3 regions of the Jejuibacter calystegiae genome follow, and region 3 is predicted to be linked to each of the others. Evidence: predicted binding sites of a transcription regulator. Region 3 holds the regulator's gene; each other region holds the start of a gene.

What was found. The regulator CRP, encoded in region 3, controls carbon source genes, mostly activating them, when cyclic AMP is high. The targets are predictions, from matches to a motif close to ATGTGANNNNNNTCACAT.
Positions count from the first base shown of each region.
Region 1: adhE (bifunctional acetaldehyde-CoA/alcohol dehydrogenase) is a predicted target of CRP. The motif match lies at 9,286-9,303, and genes of this name have one in related genera.
Region 2: hpt (hypoxanthine phosphoribosyltransferase) is a predicted target of CRP. The motif match lies at 6,969-6,986, and genes of this name have one in related genera.

Region 1 is NZ_CP040428.1:4,126,351-4,137,299, reverse strand. Features, by position in the region: gene rssA (patatin-like phospholipase RssA) at 1-742, shown strand, start outside; gene rssB (two-component system response regulator RssB) at 839-1,852, shown strand; gene galU (UTP--glucose-1-phosphate uridylyltransferase GalU) at 2,051-2,959, shown strand; gene FEM41_RS19140 (UDP-glucose dehydrogenase family protein) at 2,983-4,326, shown strand; gene hns (histone-like nucleoid-structuring protein H-NS) at 4,773-5,186, opposite strand; gene tdk (thymidine kinase) at 5,726-6,331, shown strand; gene adhE (bifunctional acetaldehyde-CoA/alcohol dehydrogenase) at 6,396-9,089, opposite strand; gene FEM41_RS19120 (YchE family NAAT transporter) at 9,537-10,184, shown strand; gene oppA (oligopeptide ABC transporter substrate-binding protein OppA) at 10,687-10,949, shown strand, end outside.
Region 2 is NZ_CP040428.1:2,134,842-2,145,790, reverse strand. Features, by position in the region: gene pcnB (polynucleotide adenylyltransferase PcnB) at 1-1,000, shown strand, start outside; gene folK (2-amino-4-hydroxy-6-hydroxymethyldihydropteridine diphosphokinase) at 1,000-1,479, shown strand; gene panB (3-methyl-2-oxobutanoate hydroxymethyltransferase) at 1,592-2,386, shown strand; gene panC (pantoate--beta-alanine ligase) at 2,401-3,255, shown strand; gene panD (aspartate 1-decarboxylase) at 3,353-3,733, shown strand; gene FEM41_RS09840 (ABC transporter permease) at 3,802-4,572, opposite strand; gene FEM41_RS09835 (ABC transporter ATP-binding protein) at 4,569-5,495, opposite strand; gene can (carbonate dehydratase) at 5,604-6,266, shown strand; gene hpt (hypoxanthine phosphoribosyltransferase) at 6,296-6,832, opposite strand; gene FEM41_RS09820 (glucose/quinate/shikimate family membrane-bound PQQ-dependent dehydrogenase) at 7,038-9,425, shown strand; gene cueO (multicopper oxidase CueO) at 10,234-10,949, opposite strand, start outside.
Region 3 is NZ_CP040428.1:738,784-749,732, forward strand. Features, by position in the region: gene FEM41_RS03510 (phosphoribulokinase) at 1-766, shown strand, start outside; gene FEM41_RS03515 (OsmC family protein) at 811-1,215, opposite strand; gene crp (cAMP-activated global transcriptional regulator CRP) at 1,521-2,153, shown strand; gene FEM41_RS03525 (YccS/YhfK family putative transporter) at 2,226-4,310, shown strand; gene argD (bifunctional acetylornithine/succinyldiaminopimelate transaminase) at 4,311-5,531, opposite strand; gene pabA (aminodeoxychorismate synthase component 2) at 5,621-6,184, opposite strand; gene FEM41_RS03540 (putative adenosine monophosphate-protein transferase Fic) at 6,217-6,855, opposite strand; gene ppiA (peptidylprolyl isomerase A) at 6,960-7,532, opposite strand; gene tsgA (MFS transporter TsgA) at 7,800-8,981, shown strand; gene nirB (nitrite reductase large subunit NirB) at 9,218-10,949, shown strand, end outside.

The DNA.
Region 1 (10,949 bases), 1.8 Mb from region 3:
CTGTGCCTGTGACCGCCTGACGACGTTTGAACGCTGGGTATGCTCCTTCAGCTACTGGGACGTTTTGCGTCTGATGGATCTCTCCTGGCGTCGCGGCGGCCTGCTGCGCGGCGAGCGGGTATTTAATCACGTACGTCGACTTATTCCTCTCGATCGCATCGAACAGATGCCACTGCGCTTTGCCACAGTGGCAACCAACCTGAGTACCGGCCGCGAGCTGTGGTTTACCGAAGGCGACTTACATACCGCCGTGCGCGCGTCGTGCAGTATGCCGGGTCTGCTGTCGCCGGTGCGTCATAATGGGTACTGGCTGGTGGATGGCGCGGTGGTCAACCCGGTTCCGGTCTCGCTGACCCGGGCGCTGGGGGCGGATATCGTTATAGCGGTCGATCTCCAGCATGACGCCCACCTGATGCAGCAGGATTTGCTGTCTGATGAGCCGCGCAATGAGCCCGGACGTCAGCCAGCCGGGTGGCGCAAGCGCCTGGGCCAACTGCTGACCCGGCGAACCAGCGCGCCGCCCGGTGCGATGGAGATCATGAGTACCTCGATTCAGGTGCTGGAAAATCGTCTGAAGCGCAACCGTATGGCGGGAGATCCGCCGGATATCGTTCTGCAACCCTACTGCCCGCAAATCTCCACCCTGGATTTTCATCGGGCCGATGAGGCGATTGCGGCCGGAACGCTCGCGGTTGAGAAAAAGCTGGATGAACTATTACCACTGGTGCGTACTTATGAATAATAGTTCCGTGCGCTTTACGCTGCTTCGGCTAAATCTGACAGGCGTAAACCCCCGACACATGCCACTATTTAACTATTGCCAGTCTGGGGAACACACATGACACAGCCGTTGGTCGGAAAACAGATTCTCATTGTCGAAGACGAAGCCGTTTTCCGATCGCTGCTGGACTCTTACCTGGTCTCTCTTGGCGCTATAACGCGGCTGGCCGGGGACGGCGTGGAGGCGCTGGAGCAGATTGCCAGCGCCATGCCCGATCTGCTGATCTGCGATCTGGCCATGCCGCGCATGAATGGTCTGACGCTGGTAGAGCGCATTCGTAACACCGGCAATCAAATGCCCATTCTGGTGATTTCCGCCACCGAGAATATGTCGGATATCGCCCGGGCCTTGCGACTGGGTGTTCAGGACGTCCTGCTCAAACCGATTAAGGATCTTAACCGACTGCGGGAGACCGTCTTTGCCTGTCTTTATCCTTCCGCCTTTAATTCCCGGGTGGAAGAGGAGGAACGCCTGTTTCAGGACTGGGATGCGTTGGTCAGCAACCCGCAGGCGGCAGCCAGCCTGCTGCAGCAATTACAGCCGCCCGTGCAACAGGATATCGCCCACTGTCGGGTCAATTATCGACAGCTGGTCTCTGCCGATAAACCCGGTCTGGTGTTGGATATTGCTCCGCTGTCGGACAACGATCTGGCATTCTACTGCCTGGACGTGACCCGGGCAGGGGATAACGGCGTACTGGCGGCATTGCTGCTGCGTGCGTTGTTTAACGGCTTACTTCAGGAGCAGTTGGCGCGTCAGCGTCAGCGACTTCCGGAATTAGGGATTTTACTTAAACAGGTGAATCAGTTACTTCGCCAGGCTAATTTAGTCGGACAGTTCCCGTTACTGGTTGGTTATTATCACAGTACGTTAAAAAATCTTATTTTAGTTTCTGCCGGTTTGAATGCTTCTTTAAATACCGGCGGCCATCAAATTCAGGTCAGCAATGGTGTTCCGCTGGGTACTCTGGGAAATACCTACCTCAATCAAATCAGCCAACGCTGCGACGCCTGGCAGTGCCAGGTCTGGGGCGCTGGGGGGCGGTTGCGGCTTATGTTGAGCACAGAGTAAGCATCTAAATCCTTTGCCTAAAAATGGTCTCTGCTCTTATGACCTGTGGTGCTAATATCACCACAGGTTGTTTCGTATTAGTCTTAATTTACTGGTGAGGCAGGTATTTCGGGGCGGAAATTTTTTTCAAGCTGATATACTCGACCTCGTTTTAATTGACGTACAAGTGTCATGCTTGAACAGTCCAGGAGATTTTTAATGGCTGCTAATAATGCAAAAGTAAGGAAAGCGGTAATCCCGGTTGCGGGTCTGGGAACGCGTATGTTGCCGGCGACCAAGGCCATCCCCAAAGAGATGCTGCCGCTGGTCGATAAACCGCTGATTCAGTATGTGGTCAATGAATGTATTGCCGCAGGAATCACCGAGATTGTTCTGGTTACCCACTCCTCCAAGAACTCCATTGAAAACCACTTTGATACCAGTTTCGAACTGGAAGCCATGCTGGAAAAACGCGTTAAGCGTCAGCTGCTGGCCGAAGTGCAGTCCATCTGCCCGCCGCACGTAACCATTATGCAGGTGCGTCAGGGGCTGGCGAAAGGGCTGGGACATGCGGTGCTGTGCGCCCATCCGGTGGTCGGCAATGAGCCGGTGGCTGTGATTCTGCCGGACGTGATTCTGGACGAATATGAGTCCGATCTGAGCCAAGACAACCTCGCTGAAATGATTCATCGTTTCGAAGAGACCGGGCACAGCCAGATTATGGTCGAGCCGGTGGAAGATGTGACCGCATACGGCGTGGTGGATTGCAAAGGCGCTGAACTGACCCCGGGCGATAGCGTACCGATGGTTGGCATTGTGGAAAAACCGAAGGCCAACGAAGCGCCTTCTAACCTTTCCGTGGTGGGCCGCTATGTGCTCAGCGCTGATATCTGGCCGCTGCTGGCCCGTACGCCTCCGGGCGCTGGCGATGAAATTCAGCTGACGGACTCTATCGCTATGCTGATGGATAAAGAGACCGTTGAGGCTTACCACATGAAGGGTAAGAGCCACGATTGCGGCAACAAGCTTGGCTATATGCAGGCATTTGTTGAGTACGGCGTCCGCCACGATAGCCTGGGCGAAGAGTTCAAGGCCTGGCTAACAGAGGCCGTTGGCGGAAAAAAATAAATCACTGAAACCGGGACAACCTAATGAAAGTGACGGTATTTGGCATTGGCTACGTGGGGCTGGTGCAGGCTGCAGTGCTTGCTGAAGTCGGCCACGACGTCATGTGTATCGATGTCGATGAAACCAAAGTTGAGAATCTGAAAAAGGGGAATATCCCCATTTATGAACCGGGCCTGACGCCGCTGGTCACTAAAAATTACGAAGAGGGGCGTCTGAATTTCAGTACTGACGCCCGTCTGGGGGTAGAGCACGGCACGATGCAGTTTATCGCCGTGGGAACACCGCCGGATGAAGACGGCTCTGCGGATCTGAAATACGTTCTCGCCGTTGCCCGCACTATTGCCCAGCATATGACCTCTCATAAGGTGGTGCTGGATAAATCAACCGTACCGGTCGGTACGGCGGAGAAAGTACGTGCGGCTATGGACGAAACCCTGAAGAGCCGCGGCGTTGAGATTCCCTTCGATGTTGTCTCTAACCCTGAGTTTCTGAAAGAAGGGGCCGCGGTGGCGGATTGTAAGCGCCCTGAGCGCATTGTGGTGGGCACCGACAATGAAGAGGTTGTCGACCTGCTGCGTGAGCTGTATGAGCCTTTCAACCGCAACCATGACCGTATGATCCTGATGGATATCCGTAGCGCCGAGCTGACCAAATATGCCGCCAACTGCATGTTGGCGACCAAAATCAGCTTTATGAACGAGATCGCCAACCTGGCGGAGCATCTGGGCGCGGATATCGAAAAGGTACGTCAGGGAATCGGTTCGGATTCTCGCATTGGTTACCACTTTATCTATGCCGGCTGTGGCTACGGTGGTTCCTGTTTCCCGAAAGATGTGCAGGCATTAATCCGCACCGCGCAGCAGATTGGCTATGAACCCAGACTGTTGCGTGCGGTTGAAGATATTAACGACGATCAGAAACAGAAGCTGCCGCAGTATATCGCGCGTCACTTCGGTGAAGATCTGAAAGGGAAAACCTTCGCGCTGTGGGGACTTTCTTTTAAACCTAACACTGACGATATGCGTGAGGCCTCCAGCCGCGTACTGATGGAAGAACTCTGGAAACGTGGTGCAACGGTACAGGCATACGATCCCGAGGCGATGGATGAGACTCAGCGTATCTATGGGCATCGCGATGATTTGCGTCTGATGGGTACCAAAGAGGCCGCATTGCATAAGGCTGATGCATTAATTATCTGTACCGAATGGCAGAGCTTCCGTGCACCGGATCTGGAGTTTATTCAGCAGACGCTGAACCAGCCGGTTATATTTGATGGACGAAATCTGTTCGATCCGGATCGTCTCAGCCGTCGCGGTTTTACCTATTATGCGATTGGCCGCGGAGCCTCTTTGAAACAGGCCTCTTGATACTTCATCCTCATTATGAAACAGGCAGTCGCTTCGGCGGCTGCCTGTTTTTTATCGGTATTTGCCGTGTGTCGCAGATTTCATTTCATTGAGATCTCTTTTCATTAACCGGAACGGTATACGGGTTATTTGCTATGGCTGCCTGGCAGATGATGCGTTGTGGGTATAAATCCGGGACTTTATCTGATAACGAAAATTAAGATACAGGGTGTTATAAGTCGTGGAGGAGGGGAAGGAAAAATCAGAAAATCCCTGACGATATCGTCTAAGGCGATTCTCTATTCGCATCATGACAGGCGCGTGGGAGCAGGAGAAAGATGAATTTATTGCCACAGGGCTATTGCGGCTTTGTTATTTAGCTGTAATTAATCACGGCACTGAGTCCAGGTCGGGGAGAGAGGCAATAAAAAATCCCGCCATAGCGGGATTTTTCATAGCAATACCAATCACTCTTTGATGAGGAAGTCTTCCAGGCTCTTGCCCTGCTCATCAATGGCTTTCTTGATTACCGCCGGGGTACGGCCCTGGCCGGTCCAGGTTTTAGCTTCACCGTTTTCGTCGGTGTATTCATATTTTGCCGGACGAGCAGCGCGCTTGGCTTTGGTACCCGCTTTGCTGCTGCTCATAGCGCTCAGCAGATCGTTAGGATCAATACCGTCAGCAATCAGCATTTCGCGATATTGCTGCAGTTTCTTGTTACGCTCTTCAATTTCAGCTGCTGCAGCGTTTTCTTCTTCGCGGCGCTCATTTACCACGACTTCCAGTTTCTCCAGCATTTCTTCGAGCGTTTCCAGTGTGCATTCTCTGGCCTGAGCACGAAGAGTACGGATGTTGTTCAGAATTTTAAGTGCTTCGCTCATTTTAGTAATCTCAAACTTATATTGGGGGAGTGGTTTGTTGAGGTAATAATAGAGCCTTCATTCTGGTTCTGCAATAGGGTAAATGTAAGGAACGCAAAATATCGCATTGGCCGACACATCTTTTATTATTCTATTTACTTTAATTGACCCTGTTCTGTATCACAGAAAAACGCCATGACAGTCAAAATTTCGGCAGAAAGCATGGGGGGAGTGCGTCAGATAAAAGCATCAATAGATAATTTTTTTCATTTCACTGGTCGCTTATTCTTCGATATAGCGGGATAACAGGAGGGCGATCACAGTTTTTGATTATGAATGAAAGCGAGCGGAGTGACGATAAAAATGCTTTATAGTCCGTAAGTTAACAAACGATAACCTGATAATGACCATGCGAACAATCACAGATGCGAATAGTTCTAAGTCATATATAATATGTTAATCACCCTGAAGTCAGAGGGGAATGGAGCCGGGGAGACTCGGGGATATGGTACAATCATGGCTCTATACTTTTTGACATCCAGACCGGGGTTTTGACTTCGATGGCGCAGCTCTATTTCTACTATTCTGCAATGAATGCCGGTAAATCTACCGCACTGTTACAATCCTCATGGAACTACCAGGAGCGTGGTATGCGGACGGTTGTTTATACCGCAGAAATTGACGACCGTTTTGGTTCCGGTAAGGTGAGTTCCCGTATCGGCCTCTCTTCTCCCGCCCGGCTATATAATCCTGAAACTTCCTTACTGGCAGAGATTCGCGAAGAGCATCAGCGTCAGACCATCCACTGCGTGCTGGTGGATGAAAGCCAGTTTCTGACTCGTGAGCAGGTCTCTGAACTGGCTGCGGTGGTCGATGACCTGGATATTCCTGTGCTCTGCTACGGGCTGCGTACCGATTTTCGCGGCGAACTGTTTAGTGGCAGTCAATATCTGCTAGCCTGGTCGGATAAGCTGGTGGAATTAAAGACCGTCTGCTTCTGCGGCCGTAAGGCGAGTATGGTGCTGCGGCTGGACCAAAACGGACGTCCTTATCAGGAAGGGGCTCAGGTGGAAATAGGGGGCAATGAGCGCTACGTATCGGTGTGTCGCAAACACTATAAGGAAGCGCTGGCGAAAGGCTCTTTGCAGGCGATACAGGGCTGTTGATGCCTTGTGAAGCAGGCAATAAAAAACCCGCCGGGAAACGGCGGGTTTTTTTATTGCTTAGCGATTAGGCGCTTTTCTTGCTCTTGCGCGCTTTAGCCGCCGGTGCAGCTTTCGGTTTTGCCGCTGCTGCCGGTGCTTCAGTGGTTTCGCCTTCTACGAAATCGCGACCGTAGTAGGTATCCAGCATAATCTGTTTCAGCTCGGCGATCAGCGGGTAGCGCGGGTTAGCGCCGGTGCACTGGTCGTCGAAAGCGTCTTCAGACAGCTTGTCCAGGTTCGCCAGGAAGTCGGCTTCCTGAACTCCAGCTTCGCGGATAGATTTCGGAATCCCCAGCTCAGCCTTCAGGCTTTCCAGCCATGCCAGCAGTTTCTCAATCTTCTGCGCGGTACGGTCGCCTGCGGCACTCAGGCCGAGATGATCGGCAATCTCAGCGTAACGACGGCGTGCCTGCGGACGGTCGTACTGGCTGAATGCGGTCTGCTTGGTCGGGTTGTCGTTCGCGTTGTAGCGGATGACGTTACAGATCAGCAGGGCGTTGGCCAGACCGTGCGGAATGTGGAACTGAGAGCCCAGTTTGTGCGCCATAGAGTGGCACACGCCCAGGAAGGCGTTAGCAAACGCGATACCGGCGATGGTGGCCGCGCTGTGCACGCGTTCGCGGGCTACCGGGTTATGGGCGCCTTCGTGGTAAGAGGCCGGCAGGTACTCTTTGAGCAGCTTCAGCGCCTGCAGGGCCTGACCGTCAGAGAATTCAGATGCCAGTACTGATACGTAGGCTTCCAGCGCGTGGGTTACCGCATCCAGACCGCCGAAGGCGCACAGGGATTTCGGCATATCCATTACCAGGTTGGCGTCGACAATCGCCATATCCGGGGTCAGCGCGTAGTCTGCCAGCGGATATTTCTGGCCGGTTTCATCATCGGTCACGACCGCGAACGGCGTCACTTCAGAACCAGTACCAGAAGTGGTGGTCACGGCAATCATCTTCGCTTTCACGCCCATTTTCGGGAACTTGTGGATACGCTTACGGATGTCCATAAAGCGCAGCGCCAGCTCTTCGAAATGGGTTTCCGGATGTTCGTACATGACCCACATGATCTTCGCGGCATCCATCGGGGAACCGCCGCCCAGCGCGATAATCACGTCAGGCTTGAAGGAGTTCATCTGCTCTGCGCCTTTGCGCACGATGCTCAGCGTCGGATCCGCTTCAACTTCGAAGAAGACCTCGGTTTCCACACCGGCAGCCTTCAGAACGGAAGTAATCTGGTCGGCGTAGCCGTTGTTGAACAGGAAGCGATCGGTCACGATAAAGGCGCGTTTGTGGCCATCGGTAACCACTTCATCCAGCGCTACCGGCAGTGAACCGCGGCGGAAGTAGATTGATTTCGGAAGTTTATGCCACAACATGTTTTCAGCTCGCTTAGCAACGGTTTTCTTGTTGATCAGGTGCTTAGGACCAACGTTCTCGGAGATAGAGTTACCGCCCCATGAGCCGCAGCCCAGGGTAAGAGAAGGCGCGAGCTTAAAGTTGTACAGGTCGCCGATACCGCCCTGAGAGGCCGGAGTGTTAATCAGGATACGGGCAGTCTTCATCTTATCGCCGAAGAAGTTCACGCGAGCCTGCTGGTTGTCCTGGTCGGTGTAGAGGCAGGAGGTATGACCGATACCGCCCATAGCCACCAGTTTTTCCGCTTTCACGACTGCGTCTTCGAAGTCGGTGGCGCGGTACATCGCCAGGGTCGGGGAGAGTTTTTCGTGAGCAAACGGCTCGCTCTCATCCACGTCGGTCACTTCACCGATCAGAATCTTGGTGCCGACCGGAACCTCGATGCCCGCCATTTCCGCGATTTTCGTTGCGGGCTGACCCACGATGGCGGCATTAAGCGCGCCATTTTTCAGGATAATGTCCTGAACGGCTTTCAGCTCTTTACCCTGCAGCAGGTAACCGCCGTGGCTGGCGAAACGCTCGCGAACCGCGTCGTATACCGAGTCCACCACCACTACCGACTGCTCGGAGGCGCAGATGACGCCGTTGTCGAAGGTTTTGGACATCAGGATCGACGCCACGGCGCGTTTGATATCGGCCGTTTCGTCGATAACTACCGGAGTGTTACCCGCACCCACGCCGATAGCCGGTTTGCCGGAGCTGTAGGCGGCTTTCACCATACCCGGACCACCGGTGGCCAGAATCAGGTTGATGTCAGGGTGGTGCATCAGCTGATTTGAGAGCTCCACGGAAGGCTCGTCAATCCAGCCGATAATATCTTTCGGCGCGCCGGCCGCGATAGCCGCCTGCAGCACGATGTCCGCAGCTTTGTTGGTGGCGTTTTTGGCACGCGGGTGCGGAGAGAAGATAATAGCGTTACGGGTTTTCAGGCTGATCAACGCTTTAAAAATTGCGGTTGAAGTCGGGTTCGTAGTTGGAACGATACCGCAGATGATCCCGGTGGGTTCGGCGATGGTGATGGTGCCGAAGGTATCATCTTCATCAAGAATGCCGCAGGTCTTTTCATCTTTATAGGCATTGTAGATATATTCGGAAGCGAAGTGGTTTTTGATCACTTTATCTTCAACGATACCCATGCCTGATTCAGAAACGGCCATTTTGGCGAGGGGGATTCGAGCATCGGCGGCAGCCAGTGCAGCGGCGCGGAAGATTTTATCGACCTGCTCTTGGGTGAAATTGGCATATTCACGCTGGGCCTTTTTTACGCGCTCGACGAGTGCGTTCAGTTCAGCGACGTTAGTAACAGCCATAATGCTCTCCTGATAATGTTAAACTCTTTTAGTAAATCAGCATCCAGGACCTCAGTATAGCCTGCCGATTGGCTGTCGCTGGCGCGAAAACAGCAGCGACGCAGATTTACTAAAAGAGCCTTGCCTTAAACATCATCAACCTGACGCTGTTATCCCTGGCGGCGACACCAAGATTACTCACTTCTGAGTAGTTATTTTGTGATCGGCGTCAATTTTACGCCAAGCTGACACCTTTCAGCATGCGGTTTTGATGGTTTTTTAATCGTGCGGGGTTACGCCAAAGGAGTAGCCGCCAGGCGACTGACTATAATCTCAGCAAAAAGCCGTGGCGCCTTGCCGCAGTGGCGGTGGAGATAAGCGCCGGATGGTGAATTAACGTGGCGTCGCTGGCGCTTTTCCATTACATTACGCGGGCCTTTTTTCCCCGTTCATTTTGTGGAGTCTCGGGTGGCTCAGATACTGTTCGATTTTCCGACCTGGTTTAAGTTCTTTATTGGTCTGTTTGCGCTGGTTAACCCGGTAGGGATCCTGCCAGTGTTTATCAGTATGACCAGCTACCAGACCGCGGCGGCGCGTAACAAGACCAATATGACCGCCAGTCTTTCGGTCGCCATTATTCTCTGGAGCTCGCTGTTCCTGGGAGATGCCATCCTGCAGATATTCGGCATCTCTATCGACTCTTTCCGGATTGCGGGCGGCATTCTGGTGGTCACTATCGCGATGTCGATGATTAGTGGCAAGTTGGGAGAAGACAAACAGAACAAGCAGGAAAAATCGGAAACGGCCATCCGCGAGAACGTGGGGGTGGTGCCGCTGGCGCTGCCGCTGATGGCGGGCCCCGGTGCTATCAGTTCCACCATTGTCTGGAGCACCCGCTACGACAGCTGGCTTCATCTGGCGGGATTTAGCGTAGCGATCGCGCTGTTTGCCCTGAGCTGCTGGCTGCTGTTCCGCGCCGCGCCCTGGCTGGTGCGTCTGCTGGGGCAGACTGGCATTAATGTTATTACCCGAATCATGGGCCTGCTGCTGATGGCGCTGGGGATTGAGTTTATCGTTACCGGTATTAAATCGATATTTCCGGGTCTGCTAAGCTAATCGACGGTTATTTATTCTCATTTTCTGCGGCGCCTGACGGGCGCCGCTGTCGTATATATCTCTTCTGATATATAAAAATTGTATCGGCGATGCCGGACAACCTCTGGCGGCGGCCTTACGTCAATGATATTGATACGGCATCCGTCTGCATTGTCGCAGTTGGGTGATTTTTATCCGCCCGACGCATAGCTTAACAATTTTGCAAAATAATCCTGGCGGAAGCATTTTGCTCTTTGCTAGTTTGCGGGGAGCGGGGCTATATAACTCTTTATAATGCAATAACAATAAATTATAGCGTTAAACGCCATTTTGAATCTTTCACCTGGTGATGGTGTCTGCCTCTGTCTGGCTGGTTTAACAATACGGCGCGCCGGATTCGCGCGACGTAAAAGAGTGACGGGTTGTCGGTCTTTCGTTCATACCGACGCCCGCCGCCGGGCTCGTCCCGGTATGGCGCAGGCCTGCAAGGGCCAATAATTATAAGTACAGGAGCAATAACACAATGACCATCATCACAAAGAAGACCGGGATCGCCGTCGCGATACTGGCGGCATTCATTACGGCGAATGGGGCAGGGGCGGCGGAGGTTCCTGAAGGAACAGCCCTGGCGGAAAAGCAGACCCTGGTGCGTAATAACGGTGCGGAAGTACAGTCGCTGGATCCGCATAAAATAGAAGGTGTCCCTGAATCTAATGTGAATCGCGATCTGTTCGAGGGGCTACTGATTTCCGATCTTCAGGGGCATCCCATCCCAGGCGTAGCGGA
Region 2 (10,949 bases), 1.4 Mb from region 3:
CGACCGCCAGCTTTCCCAGCGCGGGCAAAACGGGATGCTGTTGCGCGACAACATCTTCGGCTCCATCGAAGAAGATGCCCAGCGCCGCGACTTCACCATCAACAGCCTCTACTACAGCGCCGCCGACTTTACGGTACGCGACTATGTCGGCGGGCTGCGCGACCTGCAGGAAAAACGCATTCGCCTGATTGGCTCCCCCGAAACCCGCTATCGCGAAGATCCGGTGCGGATGCTGCGCGCGGTGCGCTTCGCCGCCAAACTCGGCATGACCATCAGCCCGGAAACCGGCGATCCTATTCCCCGTCTGGCCAATCTGCTCAACGACGTGCCCGCAGCCCGTCTGTTCGAGGAGTCGCTAAAGCTGCTGCAAGCCGGTTACGGCTACGAAACTTATCGGCTGCTGCGCGAATATCAACTGTTTCAGCCGCTGTTCCCCAGCATCACCCGCTACTTCACCGAAAGCGGCGACAGCCCCATGGAACGCATCATTGAGCAGGTGCTGAAGAACACCGATAACCGTATTCTGAACGGCAAGCGTGTTAACCCGGCCTTCCTGTTCGCCGCCATGCTGTGGTACCCGCAGTTGGAAATGGCGCAGAAGCTGACCCAGGAGAGCGGGCTTGCTTACTACGACGCCTTTGCCCTGGCCATGAATGAAGTGCTGGACGAAGCCTGCCGCTCTATTGCCATTCCAAAGCGTATTACCTCGCTGATTCGCGATATCTGGCAGCTGCAGCTGCGGCTTTCCCGCCGTCAGGGCAAACGCGCCTGGCGCCTGATGGAACACCCCAAATTCCGCGCCGCCTACGATCTGCTGGAACAGCGCGCCGTGGCCGAGAACAACGGCGAACTGCAGCGTCTGACCCAGTGGTGGGGCGAATTCCAGGTGGCCCCACCGCCGCAGCAGAAAAATATGGTCAGCCAGCTTGGCGATGAGCCCAGCGGCCGCAAGCGTCACCGTCGTCCGCGCCGTCGCGCTCCCCGACGCGAGGAGAAATAGTGGCCCTGTGCTACATCGCCATCGGCAGTAATCTGGCCTCTCCGCTGGCGCAGGCTCGCGCCGCCGTAGAGGCCCTGGATGGCCTTCCTCAGACCCGACGCGTCGCGCTCTCTGCGTTTTATCGCACGCCACCGCTCGGCCCCCAGGACCAGCCCGACTACCTCAACGCCGCCGTAGCGCTGGAAACCGCGCTCGAGCCCGAAACGCTGCTCGAGAGTACCCAGCGCATTGAGCTGGAGCAGGGCCGCACCCGTAAGGCCGAACGCTGGGGACCCCGCACTCTGGATCTCGACATCATGCTGTTTGGCGATCTGACTCTCGCCACGCCGCGCCTGACGGTCCCCCACTACGACATGAAAAACCGCATGTTTATGCTGTGGCCGCTGTTCGAAATCGCGCCCGATCTGGTATTCCCCGATGGCCAGAGCCTGCGCGACTGCCTGGCGCGTCTGACTGACCCAACGCCGGTGGTATGGTAACCGGCCACCCGTTATTCATATTGTGGCAACAGAATCTCCCCTCACTTTATAGCACTGGCATTCTTCCCCGGGATCTTTCAGAATGCGCTATCGTTTTGTTACGGGGGATATTATGAAAGCGACAACCATCACCCACCTACGCCAGCTCAAAGAGCAGAACAAGAAATTCGCCAGTATTACCGCCTACGACTACAGCTTTGCCAGACTCTTCGCCGACGAAGGCATCAGCGTGATGCTGGTGGGCGATTCTCTGGGTATGACCGTCCAGGGTTATGACTCCACACTGCCCGTTACCGTTGACGATATCGCCTGGTGCACCCGCGCCGTACGCCGGGGCGCGCCAGGCTGCCTGCTGCTTGCCGACCTGCCTTTTATGGCCTATGCCACTCCCGAACAGGCATTTGATAATGCCGCTCAGGTCATGCGCGCCGGCGCCAATATGGTGAAAATTGAAGGCGGCCAGTGGCTGGCGGACACCGTACGCCTGCTGACTGAACGCGCCGTGCCGGTCTGTGGCCATCTGGGGCTGACGCCGCAGTCGGTTAACATCTTCGGCGGCTATAAGGTTCAGGGGCGCGGCGATGCGGCCGCTCAGACGCTGATGGAAGACGCTCAGGCGCTGGAAGCCGCCGGTGCGCAGCTGCTGGTGCTGGAATGCGTGCCTAAAGCGCTGGCTCAGCGCATTACCGACGCCCTCTCTATTCCGGTGATCGGCATCGGCGCCGGCAACGGCACCGACGGTCAGATTCTGGTGATGCACGATGCCTTCGGCATCACGGGCGGCCACATCCCCAAATTTGCTAAAAACTTTCTTGCCCAAACCGGTGATATCCGCGCAGCCGTGCGCCAGTATGTCGCCGAAGTCGAGTCCGGGGCTTACCCGGGTGACGAACATAGTTTTGAATAACAGGAGTAATCGCTGTGTTGATCGTTGAAACCTTACCGCTGCTGCGTCAGCAAATTCGCCGCTGGCGGAAGGAGGGGAAACGGATTGCGCTGGTTCCAACCATGGGCAACCTGCACGATGGCCATATGAAACTGGTCGACGAAGCCCGCGAACGCGCCGATGTGGTGGTAGTCAGTATTTTCGTGAATCCGATGCAGTTCGACAGGCCTGACGATCTGGCGCGCTATCCCCGCACGCTGCAGCAGGATAGCGAAAAACTTAACAAGCGTCGTGTGGACGTGGTATTCGCTCCTACGCCGCAGGAGGTTTACCCCAAAGGCATGGAAGGACAGACCTTCGTCGAGGTGCCGGAACTCTCCACTATCCTGGAAGGTGCCAGCCGCCCTGGCCACTTCCGCGGCGTCTCTACCGTGGTCAGCAAGCTGTTCAACCTGGTGCAGCCGGACGTCGCCTGCTTCGGCGAGAAAGATTTTCAGCAACTGGCGCTGATCCGCAAGATGGTGGCGGATATGGGCTACGATATCGACATCGTCGGCGTCCCTACGGTACGCGCGAAGGATGGCCTGGCGCTGAGTTCCCGCAATGGCTATCTCACCTCCGGTCAGCGTAAAATCGCCCCGGGCCTGCATCAGGTCATGAAGGAGATTGCCGCCAAACTTAGCGCAGGTGAACGCGACTGCGAAGAGATTCTCGCCATTGCCGCCCAGGCGCTGAACGAAAAAGGCTTCCGCGCCGACGATCTGCAAATCCGCGATGCCGATAGCCTGCTGGCTCTGACGCCGGAAAGCCAGCGCGCGGTAATTCTGATGGCCGCCTGGCTCGGTGAAGCGCGCCTGATTGATAATATGCAGGTCACGCTTACAGAGTAGACAGCAGACGCCTGATGGGGTAATACTGCCCCACTTTCCCAGGGCCAGGCCCGCCTGGCCCTTGTTCCGTATGACTTAATGACCAGGGTTTAACGCTATGATTCGTACTATGCTGCAGGGCAAACTTCACCGCGTCAAAGTAACGCAGGCCGATTTGCACTATGAAGGCTCCTGCGCCATTGACCAGGATTTCCTCGACGCGGCAGGTATTCTGGAATATGAAGCCATCGATATCTACAACGTCACCAACGGTAAGCGCTTTTCGACCTATGCCATCGCCGCCGAACGCGGTTCGCGCATTATCTCGGTGAATGGCGCCGCGGCCCACTGCGCCAGCGTTGGCGATATCATGATTATCGCAAGCTATGTCACCATGCCAGATGAAGAAGCCCGTAGCTGGCAGCCGAAAGTCGCCTACTTCGACGGTGATAACGAAATGAAGCGTATTGCGAAGGCTGTGCCGGTGCAGGTCGCCTGATAGCCCCTTCGTCAGCGTATAAAAAAACCGGAACGTCAGATGGCGTTCCGGTTTTTTTACGAGGAGAATTAGCTACGCAGCCCACGCCCGCGCTGGATCAGTCGCCAGCACAGCAGATAGAACGCAGCAATAAAGATAAGCAGTACGCCAACGGTCAGCGGCAGTTGAACGTCACTCACCCCCAGGAAGCCGTAGCGGAACCCGCTAATCATATAGACGATGGGGTTCAGCTTGGAGAGTGCCTGCCAGAAAGGCGGCAGCAGCGTCAGCGAATAGAATACCCCGCCCAGATAGGTCAGCGGCGTCAGTACAAAGGTCGGTATCAGGCTGATATCGTCAAAGGTGGTGGCGAATATCGCGTTCAGCAGCCCCGCCAGCGAGAACAGGATCGCGGTCAGCAGCAGGGTCAGGGCCACAAACAGCCACGAATGCACGTGGAACGGTACAAAGAACAGCGAAATCGCCGTGACCAGAATCCCCACGCACAGGCCGCGGGCCACGCCGCCGCCGACATAACCCGCAATAATCACGTGGGTCGGCACCGGCGCCACCAGCAGCTCCTCGATATTGCGCTGGAATTTAGATCCAAAGAAAGAGGAAGCCACGTTGGCGTAAGCGTTGGTGATCACCGCCATCATGATCAGACCCGGAACGATAAACTGCATATAGCTAAAGCCGTGCATCTCGCCAATGCGCGAACCAATCAGATTACCGAAGATAATAAAGTACAGGGTCATGGTGATCACCGGCGGCACCAGAGTCTGGATCCAGATGCGCATAAAACGGTGAATCTCTTTCGCCCAGATGCTCTTCAGGGCGACCCAGTAAAGCTGCATCATGCCGGCTCTCCTTTCTTCTCATGGACCAACGTGACAAACAGCTCTTCCAGTCGGTTAGCTTTGTTACGCATACTTAATACCTGAATACCCTGTGCGCTCAGCTGAGCGAAGACGCTATTGACCCCCTGCTCGCGCAGCACTTCCACCTCCAGCGTCGAGGTATCCACCAACCGGTACTGATAGCCGTCCAGCTTAGGAATCGGGCTTTTCGGCGCCAGATCGAGGATAAAGGTTTCCGACTTCAGCTTGGAGAGCAGATCTTTCATGGAGGTGTTCTCCACCAGCTCCCCGCTCTGGATAATACCGATATTGCGGCACAGCATCTCCGCCTCTTCCAGATAGTGGGTGGTCAGGATAATGGTGGTGCCCTGGTCGTTCAGATCCTTCAGGAAGGTCCACATTGAGCGGCGCAGTTCAATATCCACTCCGGCTGTGGGCTCATCCAGAATCAGCAACCGCGGCTCATGCATCAGCGCCCTGGCGATCATCAGGCGACGCTTCATACCGCCAGAGAGCATGCGCGCACGTTCGTTGCGTTTTCCCCACAGATCGAGCTGCGTCAGGTATTTTTCGCTACGCGCTATCGCCTCGCGGCGCGGTACGCCGTAGTAACCCGCCTGATTCACGACGATCTGCTGTACCGTCTCGAAGGGGTTAAAGTTAAATTCCTGCGGCACCAGCCCAAGCTGGCGCTTGGCATTCACCACATCACGCGCCAGGTCATAGCCGAAGACCTTGACCTGGCCTGCGCTTTTATTGACCAGCGAGCTGATAATACCGATGGTGGTGGATTTTCCTGCGCCGTTAGGCCCCAATAGTGCGTAAAAATCACCGGCTTCTACGCGCAGATCGATGCCTCGCAACGCCTGAACGCCGCCGGGATAGGTTTTCGTCAGTTGCTCAAGTTCCAGTGCATATGCCATAGATTCAGCTTGCCTTGTTTTTCTTACACGAGTTATATGGTTTAAAAAAAAGTTGAGTTGCCCTATATTACCCCAACGCACTAATCTGGTTACAGGTTGTTAACCTCTATGAAAGATATCGACAGTCTCATCAGCAATAACCGTCTCTGGTCCAAAATGCTGGTGGAAGAGGATCCCGGCTTCTTTACGCAGCTTGCTCAAGCTCAGAAGCCCCGTTTTCTATGGATCGGATGTTCCGACAGCCGCGTTCCCGCTGAGCGCCTCACCGGCCTGGAGCCGGGCGAGATATTCGTTCACCGTAACGTGGCTAACCTGGTTATCCATACCGACCTGAACTGTCTTTCCGTGGTTCAGTACGCCGTCGATGTGCTGGAGGTCGAGCATATCATTATTTGCGGTCACTACGGTTGTGGTGGCGTGCAGGCGGCGGTGGAAAATCCCGAACTGGGGTTGATCAACAACTGGCTGCTGCACATTCGTGATATCTGGTTTAAGCACAGCTCCCTGCTGGGCGAACTGCCGGAAAGTCAGCGCATGGATACGCTTTGCGAGCTGAACGTGATGGAGCAGGTCTATAACCTGGGCCACTCCACCATTATGCAGTCAGCGTGGAAACGTAACCAGAAGGTCACCATCCACGGCTGGGCCTACGGCATTCACGACGGCCTGCTGCGCGATCTGGACGTAACCGCCACCAGCCGCGAGTCGCTGGAGCAGAACTACCGTAAGGGCATCTGCAACCTGCGTCAGCAGCATCAAAACCATAAATAATGTTAAGGGCCGCATCGCGGCCCTTTTTGTTACTCGTCCAGCAGAACGACTTTGCCGACGTAGGGCAGATGGCGATAGTGCTGAGCGTAATCAATGCCGTAACCCACCACAAATTCGTCGGGAATGGAGAAGCCGATATATTCAACCTTAACGTCCACCTCACGGCGCGAGGGTTTATCCAGCAGGGTACAGATAGCCAGTGATTTCGGCTCACGCAGGCGCAAAATCTCACTCACCCGGCTCAGGGTGTTGCCGGAGTCGATAATATCTTCCACGATCAGCACATCCTTACCGCGAATATCCTCATCCAGATCCTTGATGATTTTCACGTCACGGGTGCTGGACATCCCGCTCCCGTAGCTGGAAGCGGTCATGAAGTCGACTTCATGAGGCACTTCAACCGCCCGGCACAGATCCGCCATAAAGATAAAGGAGCCGCGCAGCAGCCCCACCAGCACCATTTCGCTGCCGCTGTCGCGATAGCGTTCATTAATCTGCTGCCCGAGCTCTGCGACACGCGCCGCGATCTCCGCTTCCGGGATCATCACTTCTACTTTATGTTTCATCTGTATAACCAAATAATTTGCTGATAAGGCTCTGCTCCGCGGCCCTTCATTCAGAGAAAGTGCCCGCGTGAATCGAAAGATCGCAGAGTATAACAGCAAACCCCCCACCTTCGCTTCTTTGCATCAAAAGCCTTTTTTGTGATCGTTATCACACATGTAAATAACTATAATTAATTGCTATCAAAAATTAATGGAACTCTTCGCTATGGAAAAACAACAACCCCGGCCACGTATGGTCGTGACGTTATCCGCTCTGTTTGCGTTGTTAACAGGACTCTGGCTGTTGGGAGGTGGTGTCTGGCTGGTCGCGATCGGCGGCTCCTGGTACTACCCGATAGCCGGCATCGTCATGCTGGTGGTTGCCTGGTTGCTGTGGCGCCGCAGCGCCGCTGCATTATGGCTGTATGCCCTTCTGCTACTCGGCACCATGCTATGGGGCGTTTGGGAGGTCGGCTTCGACTTCTGGGCCCTGACACCGCGTTGTGACGTGCTGGTATTCTTCGGTATCTGGCTACTGTTGCCCTTTATCTGGCGCAACCTCGTTCATGTCAGTCTGGCTATTCCTGCACTGGTCGTCACCTTGCTTATCAGCGCCGGGATCCTGACCTGGGCTGGATTTAACGACCCTCAGGAGATCCACGGTACCCTGCCGACCGACGCCACGGCAGCGGCGCAGAGTTCCGATATTCCTGACGGCGACTGGCCAGCCTATGGACGCACCCAGGAAGGCCAGCGTTACTCGCCCCTTAAGCAGATCAACGCTGACAACGTGCACCAGCTAAAAGAAGCCTGGGTGTTTCGTACCGGCGATCTGAAGCAGGATAACGATCCGGTCGAGATCACTAACGAGGTCACGCCGATCAAAGTGGGCAATAGCCTGTTCCTGTGCACCGCGCACCAGCGCCTGTTCGCCCTGGATGCCGCCACCGGGCAAGAAAAATGGCATTTTGATCCTGAACTGAAGACCGACCCTTCATTCCAGCACGTGACCTGCCGCGGCGTCTCTTATCATGAGGCTACCCCCGACAATGCTGCGCCGGATGTGGTGGCAGACTGCCCGCGCCGTATCATTCTGCCAGTTAACGATGGCCGCCTGTTTGCCATTAACGCCGATAACGGCAAACGCTGCGCCAGCTTTGCCGATAACGGCGAACTGAATCTGCAGAGCAATATGCCGGTCACTACGCCGGGCATGTACGAACCCACCTCGCCGCCGATCATTACCGACAAGGTCATTGTGATTGCCGGAGCGGTCACCGATAACTTCTCGACCCGCGAGCCTTCCGGCGTGATTCGCGGATTCGACGTGAATACCGGTAAGCTGCTGTGGGTCTTCGACCCCGGCGCCAAAGACCCGAATGCTATTCCGGCCGACGAGCATCACTTTACCCTGAACTCGCCGAACTCCTGGGCGCCGTCGGTTTACGATGCGAAGCTGGATCTGGTCTACATCCCGACCGGGGTGACCACGCCGGATATCTGGGGCGGCAATCGTACGCCGGAGCAGGAGCGCTATGCCAGCTCGATTCTGGCGCTTAACGCCACCACCGGTAAACTGGAGTGGTCCTATCAGACCGTGCATCACGATCTGTGGGATATGGATATGCCTTCCCAGCCGACGTTGGCGGATATTACCGATAAAGACGGCAACACCGTTCCGGTTATCTACGCGCCGGCCAAAACCGGCAACCTGTTCGTGCTGGACAGACGCACCGGTAAAACCGTGGTACCTGCCCCAGAGCGTCCGGTTCCGCAGGGCCCTGCAAAAGGCGATCGTCTGTCGCCTACTCAACCGTTCTCTGAACTGACGTTCCGTCCGGAGAAAAAACTGACCGGCGCCGATATGTGGGGCGCTACCATGTACGATCAGCTGGTGTGCCGGGTGATCTTCCACGGTCTGCGCTATGAAGGCACCTTTACCCCGCCTTCCGAACAGGGCACCCTGGTCTTCCCGGGTAACCTGGGGATGTTTGAATGGGGCGGTATCTCGGTCGATCCCAACCGCCAGGTAGCCATTGCCAACCCGATGGCGCTGCCGTTCGTTTCGAAACTTATCCCGCGCGGGCCGGGTAATCCGATGGAGCCGCCGAAGGATGCCAAAGGCTCCGGCACCGAATCCGGTATTCAGCCGCAGTACGGCGTACCTTTTGGCGTTACCCTGAATCCGTTCCTGTCGCCGCTCGGCCTGCCGTGTAAGCAGCCGGGCTGGGGTTATATTTCAGGTATCGATCTCAAGACCAACACCATCGCCTGGAAGAAACGCATAGGTACTCCGCGCGACAGCCTGCCGTTCCCGCTCCCGTTCTCGCTTCCCTTTAATATGGGAATGCCGATGCTTGGCGGGCCGATCTCTACCGCCGGTAACGTGCTGTTTATTGCCGCCACCGCGGACAACTATCTGCGCGCCTATGACATGACCAACGGCAAGAAGCTGTGGCAGGCACGCCTGCCCGCAGGCGGTCAGGCCACGCCTATGACCTATGAGGTTAACGGTAAGCAGTATGTGGTGATCTCCGCCGGGGGGCACGGCTCTTTCGGTACGAAGATGGGTGATTATATTGTCGCGTATGCGCTGCCGGATGAAGCAGAATAAGCGTATATGACAAACGAGCTATGGTAACGGAAATGATTCCGTTACCATAGTTATTACAAAAGCTGCGATAAGATAACTTATTCGTTATCAGAGAAGAGGAAAGAGATTTATTTTAATCAGCAGCGAAAAATAGCATGAAGAAGTGAATTCAGCCAGTTACCGCAAGCAGGCGGGCGCGGACTACACGGCGGAGTAACGACAACCGGAGGACGACAGCAACCGCCATAATAACCCCCAGAAACGACATTAAGCTCAGAGTCAGTAATATTTCTCATGGTGAATATCCCTATTATTAATTGTATTAACTTGCCTTTACGGGCGCTTTCATAATCCCCGGAAAAATAAGTTGCCTTAGTTTACACAACAGCAGACAGTTTATGTAAAACCACGCCTAAACCAGAAATCGCCGGGAAACAAAATGTATGATATACGTCCTTTAAATAAAAACCACCCCTCCCAAAAAAATCCGATATCAACTTTGTCAGATCATGCTTTTAAAAATTCATTATTTTTCTTATTGTTAGCTCAGAACACAACGCAATTAAATAGACTGTGAGGGAAATTAAAAATCCGTTTTTAATATATAGCCTGTAGCCAGCAAGTCGTTCGGTGGCTTCCTCTGTTTCCGGAAAAGCGAACTTCGGGAACCTATTATTCAGAATAGCATTCAGATTAAATGCTCCCAACTTCCTGAAATCAGCGTTTCTCATCAAGAAACATACCGGTAATGGGCTTTTTCGATTGACAAAATATGGCTACACGGGAGCTTACGCAGACGGCGGTCTTCGCCCGCCGCAGCGCCCCAGGCTCAACCCACGGTAAAACCCAACATCATCCCGGTATCTTCATGTTCCAGCAGATGGCAGTGGGCCATATAGCTGTGTTGCGCAGGGGCGGTATGATCGAAACGTACCAGCACTTCGCTGCGCTTGCCTTCCACCCGCACCGTATCTTTCCAGCCGCGGCGATGCACCGCTGGCGGCTTGCCGTCTTCCGACAAAATACGGAACTGGGTACCGTGGATGTGGAACGGATGCAGCATCATGTCGCCTTCACCGGAGATGATCCAGCGCTCGTACTGCCCGCGCGGCACGTTAAATGACGGGGTGTTCATGTCGAAGGCCTTGCCGTTAATCTTATTGGCGTTATAGATATCCAGCTTCCGATCGCCGTTCGCCATCCTGCCCATAGCACCATGATCCATCGCGCTATGGCCCATTCCCCCTTTCATCTGTTCCATATCGCCATGGCCCATAGCACCGTGATCCATCCCGGCCATAGCCTCCTGACCATATTTTGCCATCAGTGCCTGCATGCCCATCTGATCCAGGCGGGGATCCATCATCAGTTGCAGCCAGCGGGTATTAAGCCCTTCAAGCTTCGGGAGTTCAGGCACCTTCGCCAGGGTATCCGGCAGCTCGCCGGAGCCGTGAACCGGTACTGGCTGGATACGCACCACCGGCTGAGGTTTATCAAAGGGTGCAACCTGCATCCCCATCTGTGTCACCGGTAGCGCCATAATCT
Region 3 (10,949 bases):
CAGAGCCGCCGAGCTCGAAGGTGACAGTTTCCACCGCTATACCCGCCCGGAAATGGATATGGAGATTCGCAAGGCCCGGGATTTAGGGCGCCATATCAGCTATTTCGGCCCGGACGCCAATGACTTTGGTCTGCTGGAAAATACCTTTACCGAATATGGTCATAGCGGTACGGGAAAGTCCCGCAAATATCTACATACCTACGATGAAGCAGTGCCCTGGGATCAGGTGCCAGGCACCTTTACTCCCTGGCAGCCGCTACCAGAACCTACGGACGTGCTGTTCTACGAAGGGCTGCACGGCGGCGTGGTCACCTCGCAGCACGATGTGGCGCAGCATGTGGATCTACTGGTCGGCGTAGTACCCATCGTCAACCTGGAGTGGATTCAGAAACTGGTGCGCGACACCAGCGAGCGCGGCCATTCCCGTGAAGCCGTGATGGATTCGGTGGTGCGTTCGATGGAAGACTACATCAACTACATCACCCCGCAGTTCTCACGTACCCACATCAACTTCCAGCGCGTGCCGACGGTAGATACCTCTAATCCCTTCGCCGCCAGAGAGATCCCGTCGCTGGATGAAAGCTTTGTGGTGATCCACTTCCGGGATCTGGAGGTCGATTATCCCTGGCTGCTGGCGATGCTGCAGGGCTCGTTTATCTCGCATATCAATACGCTGGTGGTGCCGGGCGGCAAGATGGGACTGGCGATGGAGCTGATTATGACGCCGCTGGTGCGGCGCATTATGGAAGGTAAAAAGATAGCCTAATCCCTGGCTGGGGAGGGGAATCTGTCTCCCCTCCCCAGCCAGCATCAGCCTTCCACCACCTCATATGAATGGGTGATATTCACCGCTTTACCCAACATCAGCGCCACAGAGCAGTATTTCTCGGCAGACAAATCCACCGCACGCGACACCGCATTGTCTTTCAGATCCTGGCCGGTAACGATAAAGTGCAGATTGATATGAGTGAACAGGCGCGGCGCCTCTTCACGACGCTCCGAGGTTAGCTTCACCTCGCAGTCGGTCACGCCGTGGCGACCCTTTTGCAGAATAGAGACCACATCGATGGCGCTACAGCTTCCCACCGCCATCAGCACCATCTCCATCGGACTGGGGGCCTTGTCGCCGGAATTCCCGTCCATCAGCACCTGATGCCCGGAGGCGGACTCACCCAGGAAAGTCAGGCCCTCAACCCATTTTACTCGTGACTGCATGTTGTCGCTCCCATCAAGCCATTCTTCCCCACAGAGTAAGCCGCCGCAAAGAAAGTCGCAACAGAAGGCGATCCGGGTCAAGCTGAAACGAGACAATAGGAGACACCCGGAAAAAGCTATGCTAAAACACTGAGGATACCCTCTCGCGGCGCGGCGAAGCGCGTACGGGATGAAATTTCACGTGAAATTTATGTAGCTTACAGGCTTTTCTCATGCCAGATCCCCAAGAGCGGGGACAAACGATCAATACGCCCGGAGGCCCATATTCTTCCGGGCGTCAGCTTATAACCAGAGGATAACCGCGCATGGTGCTTGGCAAACCGCAAACAGACCCGACTCTCGAATGGTTTTTGTCTCATTGCCACATTCATAAGTATCCATCGAAGAGCACACTTATTCATCAGGGTGAAAAAGCCGAAACCCTCTATTACATCGTTAAGGGCTCTGTCGCAGTACTTATCAAAGATGAGGAAGGGAAAGAGATGATCCTCTCTTACCTGAATCAGGGGGATTTCATTGGTGAACTGGGGCTATTCGAAGAAGGCCAGGAGCGTAGCGCCTGGGTACGGGCGAAAACCGCCTGCGAAGTCGCTGAAATCTCCTATAAGAAATTCCGTCAGCTGATCCAGGTAAACCCGGACATTCTGATGCGCCTTTCCTCGCAGATGGCCCGCCGTCTGCAGGTCACCTCAGAGAAAGTGGGCAATCTCGCCTTCCTGGATGTGACAGGTCGTATCGCACAGACTCTGCTGAACCTGGCAAAACAGCCGGACGCAATGACCCATCCGGACGGAATGCAGATCAAAATCACCCGTCAGGAAATCGGGCAGATCGTGGGCTGTTCCCGCGAAACCGTTGGCCGTATTCTGAAGATGCTGGAAGATCAAAACCTGATCTCCGCACACGGGAAAACCATCGTCGTCTTCGGTACCCGTTAATCCCGGTCTGTAACGGCGTGTTGTGGCAACGCGCCGTTTTTCTCTTTGCCACTGACGCGTTACCCTGTGCCAATGCGCCGACTGATCTATCACCCCGAAGTTAACTACGCGCTGCGTCAGACCCTGGTACTGTCGCTGCCGGTGATTATCGGGCTAATATTCGGTAGCCTGCAACAGGGCCTGCTCTTCTCGCTGGTTCCCGCCTGTTGCAATATCGCGGGCCTGGATACCCCCCATAAACGTTTCTTTAAACGCCTGATCGTCGGCGGCTCGCTGTTCGCCTTTAGCAGCCTGATGGTGCAGCTACTGCTGATGGAAAAGCTGCCACTGGCCGCCATCTTCTTCGGAATGGCGCTGTTACTGGGCGTTACGGCGGAAATCAGCGCCCTGCATGGCCGCCTGTTGCCTGCTTCGCTTATCGCCGCGATCTTTACTCTGGGGCTGGCCGGCAATATGCCGGTCTGGCAGCCGATGCTGCTGTATGCGCTCGGCACCCTGTGGTACGGCGCCTTTAACTGGTTCTGGTTCTGGATGTGGCGTGAGCAGCCGCTACGCGAGACCCTGAGCCTGCTCTATCGCGAACTGGCGGACTACTGCGAAGCCAAATACAGCCTGCTGACCCAGCATACCGATCCGGAAAATGCGCTGCCGCCGCTGCTGATTCGTCAGCAAAAGGTGGTGGATCTCATCAGCCTCTGTTATCAGCAGTTGCATATGCTATCTGCCACCAGCCGCCAGAATGATTATAAGCGCCTGCTGCGCGTCTTTCAGGTGGCGCTGGATCTTCAGGAGCATATTTCCGTCAGCCTTCACCAGCCTGAAGAGGTACAGAAACTGGTAGAGCAGAGCCACGCGGAACCGGTGATTCGCTGGGCGGCCCGTACCGTGGCCGCCCGGCTGCGCGTAGTCAGCGACGATATACTCTACCACCGCTATCCCCGGCGCTTTAGCATGGAAAAACCCATCTCCGCGCTGGAAAAGATTGCCCGCCAGCATCCGGAAAACCCGGTGGGGCAGTTCTGCCACTATCACTTCAGCCGTATCGCCCGACTACTGCGCACCCAGCGCCCGCTCTATATTCGGGATCTGATGGCCGACCGGCAACAGCATCTTCCGCTGCTTCGGGCGCTGCGCAGCTATCTGTCGCTGAAGTCCTCGGCGCTGCGTAGCGCAGCGCGCATTGGAACCATGCTTGCCATCGCCAGTCTGCTTGGCGCCGCGCTCAATCTGCCCAAACCCTGGTGGATACTAATGACCATCATGTTTGTCACCCAGAACGGCTATGGCGCCACCCGGGTACGCATTCTGCACCGGGCGGGGGGAACTATCGCGGGTCTGTTAATTGCGGCGGGCGCGCTACACTTTAACGTACCCCAGGGCTATATTCTGGCGGGAATGCTGCTGATAACGCTGATTGGCTACCTGATAATCCGTAAACATTACGCGCTGGCGACCGTCGGATTTACCATCACTGCGGTTTACAGCCTGCAACTGCTTTCGCTGAGCGGTGAGCAGTTTATTATGACCCGACTGGTGGATACGCTGCTCGGTTGCCTGATCGCCTTTGGCGGCATGGTCTGGCTGTGGCCTCAGTGGCAGAGCGGCCTGCTACGACAGAATGCCCACGATGCGCTGGAGCGCGACCAGCAGGCCATCCGCCAGATCCTGAGCGACGATCCACAGCCCGGCCCGCTGGCCTGGGAGCGAATGCGGGTCAATCAGGCCCATAATGCGCTCTATAACTCGCTAAATCAGGCAATGCAGGAGCCATCATTCAATAACCGTTACCTGGCCGATATGAAGCTATGGGTAACCCACAGCCAGTTTATCGTCGAGCATATTAACGCCATGACGATCCTGGCGCGCGAGCATAATATGCTGACGCCAGCGCTGGCCCAACGCTATCTGCAATCCTGTGAAATCGCTATTCAGCGCTGCCAGCAACGGCTGACCTGGGACAACCCCGACGACAGCGGCGCCATTCACGTACTGGACGACCCCGAGGCGCTCACCATTGGCCCAATGAGCACCATGGAGCGCCATCTGGATCGCATCCTCAGCCATCTGAATGCGATGCATACCATCTCTTCCGTGGCCTGGCATCAGCGCCCCCACCACGGCGCCTGGCTACGCCGCCGTCTGCAAAGCCACAAATAATCATCCCAGGGCGATTTTCTGCACCGCTTTGGCGAAACGCGCCATGCCTTCATCGATGTCGGCGTCTTCCACCACCAGCGACGGCGCCAGACGAACCACGTCCGGCCCGGCATTCAACACCATAACGCCCTGCTCCGCTGCTGCGTTCAGCAGATCCCGGGCGCGCCCTTTATATGCTTCACTCAACTCAGCACCAATCAGTAGCCCCATACCGCGAACTTCGCTGAAAATATTGAATTGCTCGTTGATCTGACGCAGATGGTCGACAAAACGCTGACGCTTGCTCTGAATGCCACCCAGCACTTGTGGGGTATTAATGATGTCGAAGGCCGCTTCCGCCACCGCGCATGCCAGCGGGTTACCGCCATAGGTCGAGCCATGGGAGCCCACGTGGAAAGCAGAGGCAATCTCCTGGGTCGTCAGCATCGCGCTCACCGGGAAACCGCCGCCCAACGCTTTGGCGCTGGTCAGAATGTCCGGCGTCACACCGTAGTGCATATAGCTGAACAGCTTGCCCACGCGACCCATACCGCACTGTACCTCATCAAAGACCAGCAACGCCTGATAGTGATCGCACAGGTCACGCAGCCCCTGCAGGAACTCCGGCGTGGCGGCGGTGACTCCCCCTTCTCCCTGAATCGGCTCGACCACCACGGTACAGGTGTGGTCATCCATGACGGCTTTCACGGCGTGCAGATCGTTAAAGGGCACATGGATAATATCAGCAGGTTTAGGGCCGAAGCCGTCTGAATACTTGGGCTGTCCACCGACCGATACGGTAAACAGTGAACGCCCGTGGAAAGCATTATGGAAGGCGATAATTTTGGTTTTGTACGGACTGTAGCGCGTGGAAGCATAGTAACGCGCCAGCTTAAAGGCGGTTTCATTGGCTTCGGTGCCGGAGTTCATGAAAATCACCCGCTCAGCGAAGGTCGCGTCAATGATCTTACGACCCAGACGCAGCGCCGGTTCATTGGTGAACACATTGCTGGTATGCCACAGAGTCTCTCCCTGCTGCTTCAGCGCCGACACCAGAGCCGGGTGGCAGTGTCCCAGTGCCGTGACGGCAATACCACCGGCAAAGTCAACGTACTCTTTGCCCTGCTGGTCCCAGACCCTGCTGCCCTGCCCCTTCACCGGGATAAACTGCGCCGGTGCATAAACGGGCAGGATGACATCATCAAAAGTGGCGCGAGTAATCGCTGAATTTTCATTTGCCATGGGTTAACCGTCCCTTTTTTACGCACATCTTTAATTGAAAATATAATCATTAAATATGCATAAAAAATCACACACTGGCAAACATAAAATCAGCGCTTCAGGAAGTTTTCCAGCAACCGGTGCCCCTGTTCGCTCAGGATACTCTCGGGATGAAATTGCACCCCCTCCAGCGCCAGCGTCCGGTGGCGCAGCCCCATAATCTCCTGCTCATCACTCCAGGCCGTCGCTTCCAGACAGTCAGGTAAGGTAGCGGGGTCCACCAGCAGCGAATGATATCGGGTCACCGTCAGGGGATTATTCAGCCCCTGGAATACACCGACGCCCGTATGGCGGATAGCGGAGGTCTTGCCGTGCATCACCTTACCGGCACGTACCACCGATGCGCCAAACGCCTGGGCGATCGCCTGATGCCCCAGACAGACCCCCAGAATCGGCAGCCGACCGGCGAAATGGCGGATAGCAGCCAGAGAAATGCCTGCTTCATTGGGCGTGCAGGGACCGGGGGAGATCACCAGTTGCCGGGGTGCCAGCGCCGTTATCTCATCAAGCGAGAGCTCATCATTACGCTTCACCCTGACATCAGCCCCGAGTTCGCAGAAATACTGGTAGAGGTTCCAGGTAAAAGAGTCGTAGTTGTCGATCAGTAATAGCATAGCGGCTCCGGCAAAAATGATACCGCGCTATTCTACGCTTTTTCCCCTGCTACGCTCACGACAGTTGCGAACAACGCCTCCAGTGGCGCCGGATCGCCCATAGCGCTACTCTGGCAGGCATCGCGCCATGCCTGTGGGGTAACGGGTTTCCAGTCCAGACAGTAACCAGCGTGGATCGCCATCTGTTCAAAGAAAATACGCTGAGTACGACCGCTACCGAGCCGGAACGGATGCAGAACATTAATCTCGCCGTAATACCAGGCCAGCCGCGTCACAAAGCGATGGCGCTCCAGCCCCGCCAGATAGTGCTCATTCTCCAGCTTTTGCATCAGCGCATTACCCTCTTTTTCGATTCGGGTAAACAGGCAGAAAGGCGTATCTCCCAGCGAAATATCCACCTGGCGCAGTTCGCCGGCCCGATCGAACAGTTCGATAAACAGATGATGATGGATGGCGCACAGCCAGGGCAAGCCGCGCAGTACCGGGCCCAGCTCCAGCGTGGCAAGGCGTTGCGTCGTCAACGCCAGCGCTTCGCCGCTCAGTGCGTTACCCGCGGGCTCCGGCGCGCGCCCGGAATCAGGGATCTCCAGCCGACAGCTGTCCTGAAAGCAGGGCAAGCGTCGCTGTTCCCACAGGCGGATTTTTTGTTTGTCGGTGAGTTTTTTGGTCATGACACCTCCCGTACGCAGCCCGTTTGCCACAAGTATAAGCAGCAATTCCGGACCGCGTCGGGGGCAGAGCAGCACGCGGGCGTCAGGGCCCGCGCGCGAAGAGATTAAGGCAGAGGCTTCACAGACAGAATAACGATCGGTTTTGTCGGTACATTCTGGTAAGGGCCGACATCGTGAGTCTGGGTCTGAGAGATCTTATCGACAACGTCCATTCCTTTCACAACTTTACCAAATACCGCATAACCGAAGTCACGCTGGCCGTGGTCGAGGAAAGCGTTATCGGCCACGTTGATAAAGAACTGGCTGGTGGCGCTGTCTTTATCTGCCGTACGCGCCATCGCAATAGTGCCACGGGTATTACGCAGACCATTGTCCGCTTCGTTCTTAATCGGCGGCTTCGGCTGCTTCTGCTGCAATTCTTTGTTAAAACCGCCGCCCTGAACCATAAAGCCCGGAATCACGCGGTGGAAGACGGTACCGTTATAAAAACCGCTGTTGGCATAGTCCAGGAAGTTTTGTACTGAAACCGGCGCTTTCTGGCTATCCAGCTCAAGTTCAATATCGCCTGCAGAGGTATTCAACAGAACGTGCGGGGAGCCTTTTGCCGCCAGTGCGGCGGGAGAAAGCGTTGAAAGGGCAAACACGGTAACGACCGCTGCCAGGGTCGATTTCAGCATGAACGGTTCCTTTGAGAAGCTTGAGGGGAATTGATTGATTTTAAAGAGCCTCGCTGCGTCATGCCAGCCATTTACCTTTTTTTACGATGGCTCCATGACTGGCAGCTAAAACGGTTTTTTAGTTCAAAAACGGGACTCAAAACACAAAACAAAAAGCTTATTTCATAAAATAAACAGTAAAAAGTTTAAATTGATCACATTAATGTCTAGACTTCGAGCGCTTACCGCGCCGTCAATGCGCTTTACACTTCTATTCACAGGTTCGTTATGACCAGTCACAATCGTATCAAGCTTACCTGGATCAGTTTTCTCTCCTACGCCCTGACCGGGGCGCTGGTGATTATCACCGGAATGGTCATGGGAAATATCGCAGATTACTTCGGTCTGCCGGTCTCCAGCATGAGTAATACTTTCACCTTTCTTAACGCCGGGATCCTGATCTCCATCTTCCTGAATGCCTGGCTAATGGAAATCGTTCCGCTAAAAACCCAGCTGCGTTTTGGCTTCATATTGATGATCCTGGCGCTGGCGGGGCTGATACTCGGCCACAGCCTGGCTCTCTTTTCCGCCTCGATGTTCGTCATGGGCCTGGTCAGCGGTATTACCATGTCTATCGGTACCTTTCTGATTACCCATATGTATGAAGGCCGTCAGCGCGGCTCCCGGTTGCTGTTTACCGACTCCTTCTTCAGCATGGCAGGCATGATTTTTCCGATGCTGGCCGCCTTTCTGCTGGCGCGCAGCCTTACCTGGTACTGGGTGTACGTCTGCATCGGCCTGATCTACGTCGCCATTTTCCTGTTGACCCTGGGCTGCCAGTTTCCGGCCCTGGGGCGCCACGCCGCTCCTGAGCAGCAGAAAGCGCCGAAAGAGAAATGGGGAATCGGCGTTCTGTTCCTGTCCATCGCGGCACTCTGCTACATCCTCGGCCAGCTGGGTTTTATCTCCTGGGTCCCGGAATACGCCAGGCAGTTGGGAATGAATCTGAACGATGCCGGCAGGTTGGTCAGTAACTTCTGGATGTCCTATATGCTGGGCATGTGGGCCTTCAGCGTGATACTGCGTTTCTTCGATCTGCAGCGCATCCTGACGGTGCTGGCGCTACTTGCCACGCTGCTGATGTACGGCTTTATTACCAGCAGCGCCCCACATCTGCCGTGGTTTATTCTGGCGCTTGGCTTTTGCTCCAGCGCTATCTACACCTCGATTATCACCCTGGGCTCGCTACAGACCCGGGTGGCGTCACCGAAACTGGTTAACTTCGTGCTGACCTGCGGCACCATCGGCACCATGCTGACCTTTGTGGTCACCGGCCCAATAGTCGCCCACAGCGGGCCACAGGCAGCGCTGTTTACCGCCAATGGTCTCTATGCCGTGGTCTTCCTGATGTGCCTGCTACTGGGATTTGTCTCCCGTCACCGCCAGCATGCCAGTATCGTGAAACAGTGACCGATCTACTCACGACCGATTCCTCCCTCTCGGGGGGAATCGCTCCCCAACCTGCCAATATTCCCCCTAAAGAAACTGCTCAATTAAAAACCAGCATTTTCCGCCACTTAGATATCCACTTAAAAATCAAGAATATACCCATTAAGGGGTATACAGGAGCGAAATTGATCTGAATCAATAATAACCGGTGCTGAATCGTTAAAGTCATCGGTAATAGAAAAGAAATCGAGGCAAAAATGAGCAAAGTCAGACTCGCTATTATCGGTAACGGCATGGTCGGCCATCGCTTTATCGAAGAGCTTCTTGATAAAGCTGAACCCGGGCAATTTGATATCACCGTTTTTTGTGAAGAGCCCCGTATCGCCTACGACCGTGTCCACCTCTCCTCTTACTTTTCCCACCATACTGCTGAAGAACTGTCGCTGGTGCGGGAAGGCTACTACGAGAAACACGGCGTACAGGTGCTGGTTGGCGAACGCGCCATTACCATCAATCGCCAGGAGAAGGTTATCCACTCCAGCTCTGGTCGTACGCTTTACTACGACAAGCTGATTATGGCTACCGGCTCCTATCCATGGGTACCGCCCATTAAAGGCGCCGAAACCCAGGACTGCTTCGTCTACCGTACTATCGAAGACCTGAACGCCATTGAAGCCTGCGCCCGTCGCAGCAAGCGTGGTGCCGTAGTCGGCGGTGGGCTGCTGGGTCTGGAAGCGGCCGGTGCGCTGAAGAACCTGGGGGTAGAAACCCACGTCATCGAATTCGCCCCCATGTTGATGGCCGAACAGCTCGACCAGATGGGCGGCGAACAGCTGCGCAATAAGATCGAGCGCATGGGCGTGAAAGTTCACACCAGCAAGAACACCCAGGAGATCGTTCAGGGCGGCCAGGAAGCGCGTAAAACCATGCGCTTTGCCGACGGCAGCGAGCTGGAAATCGACTTTATCGTCTTCTCTACCGGTATTCGTCCCCAGGACAAGCTGGCGACCCAGTGCGGCCTTTCCGTAGCGCAACGTGGCGGTATTGTTATCAACGACCAGTGCCAGAGCTCTGACCCGGATATCTACGCCATCGGTGAATGCGCCAGCTGGCATAACCGCGTATTTGGTCTGGTCGCCCCTGGCTACAAGATGGCGCAGATCGCCGTTGACCATCTGCTGGGCAATATCAGCACCTTTGAAGGCGCCGATATGAGCGCCAAGCTGAAACTACTGGGCGTGGACGTCGGCGGTATCGGCGATGCGCACGGCCGCACGCCGGGCTGCCGCAGCTATGTCTACCTCGATGAAAACAAAGAAGTTTATAAGCGCCTGATCGTAAGCGAAGACAACAAAACCCTGCTGGGTGCGGTACTGGTCGGCGATACCAGTGACTACGGCAACCTGCTACAGCTGATGCTGAACGCCATTGAGCTGCCGGAAAACCCGGACTCGCTGATCCTGCCTGCCCATGCGGGCAGCGGCAAACCAGCTATCGGCGTGGATAAGCTCCCCGACAGCGCGCAGATCTGCTCCTGCTTCGATGTCACCAAAGGCGCCCTGGTCGCCGCCATCAACAAAGGCTGCCACACCGTTGCCGCGCTGAAGGCGGAAACCAAAGCCGGTACCGGCTGTGGGGGTTGTATCCCGCTGGTCACCCAGGTGCTGAACGCCGAACTGGCGAAACAGGGTATTGAAGTGAACAACCACTTGTGTGAACACTTCGCATTCTCCCGCCAGGAGCTGTACCACCTGATCCGCGTGGAAGGCATTAAAACCTTCAACCAATTACTGGAAAAATACGGTAAAGGCTACGGCTGTGAAGTCTGTAAGCCGACCGTAGGCTCCCTGCTGGCCTCCTGCTGGAATGAGTATGTGCTGGAGCCTCAGCACACGCCGCTGCAGGACACCAACGACAACTTCCTGGCGAACATCCAGAAAGACGGTACCTACTCGGTGATCCCCCGCTCCGCAGGCGGCGAAATCACCC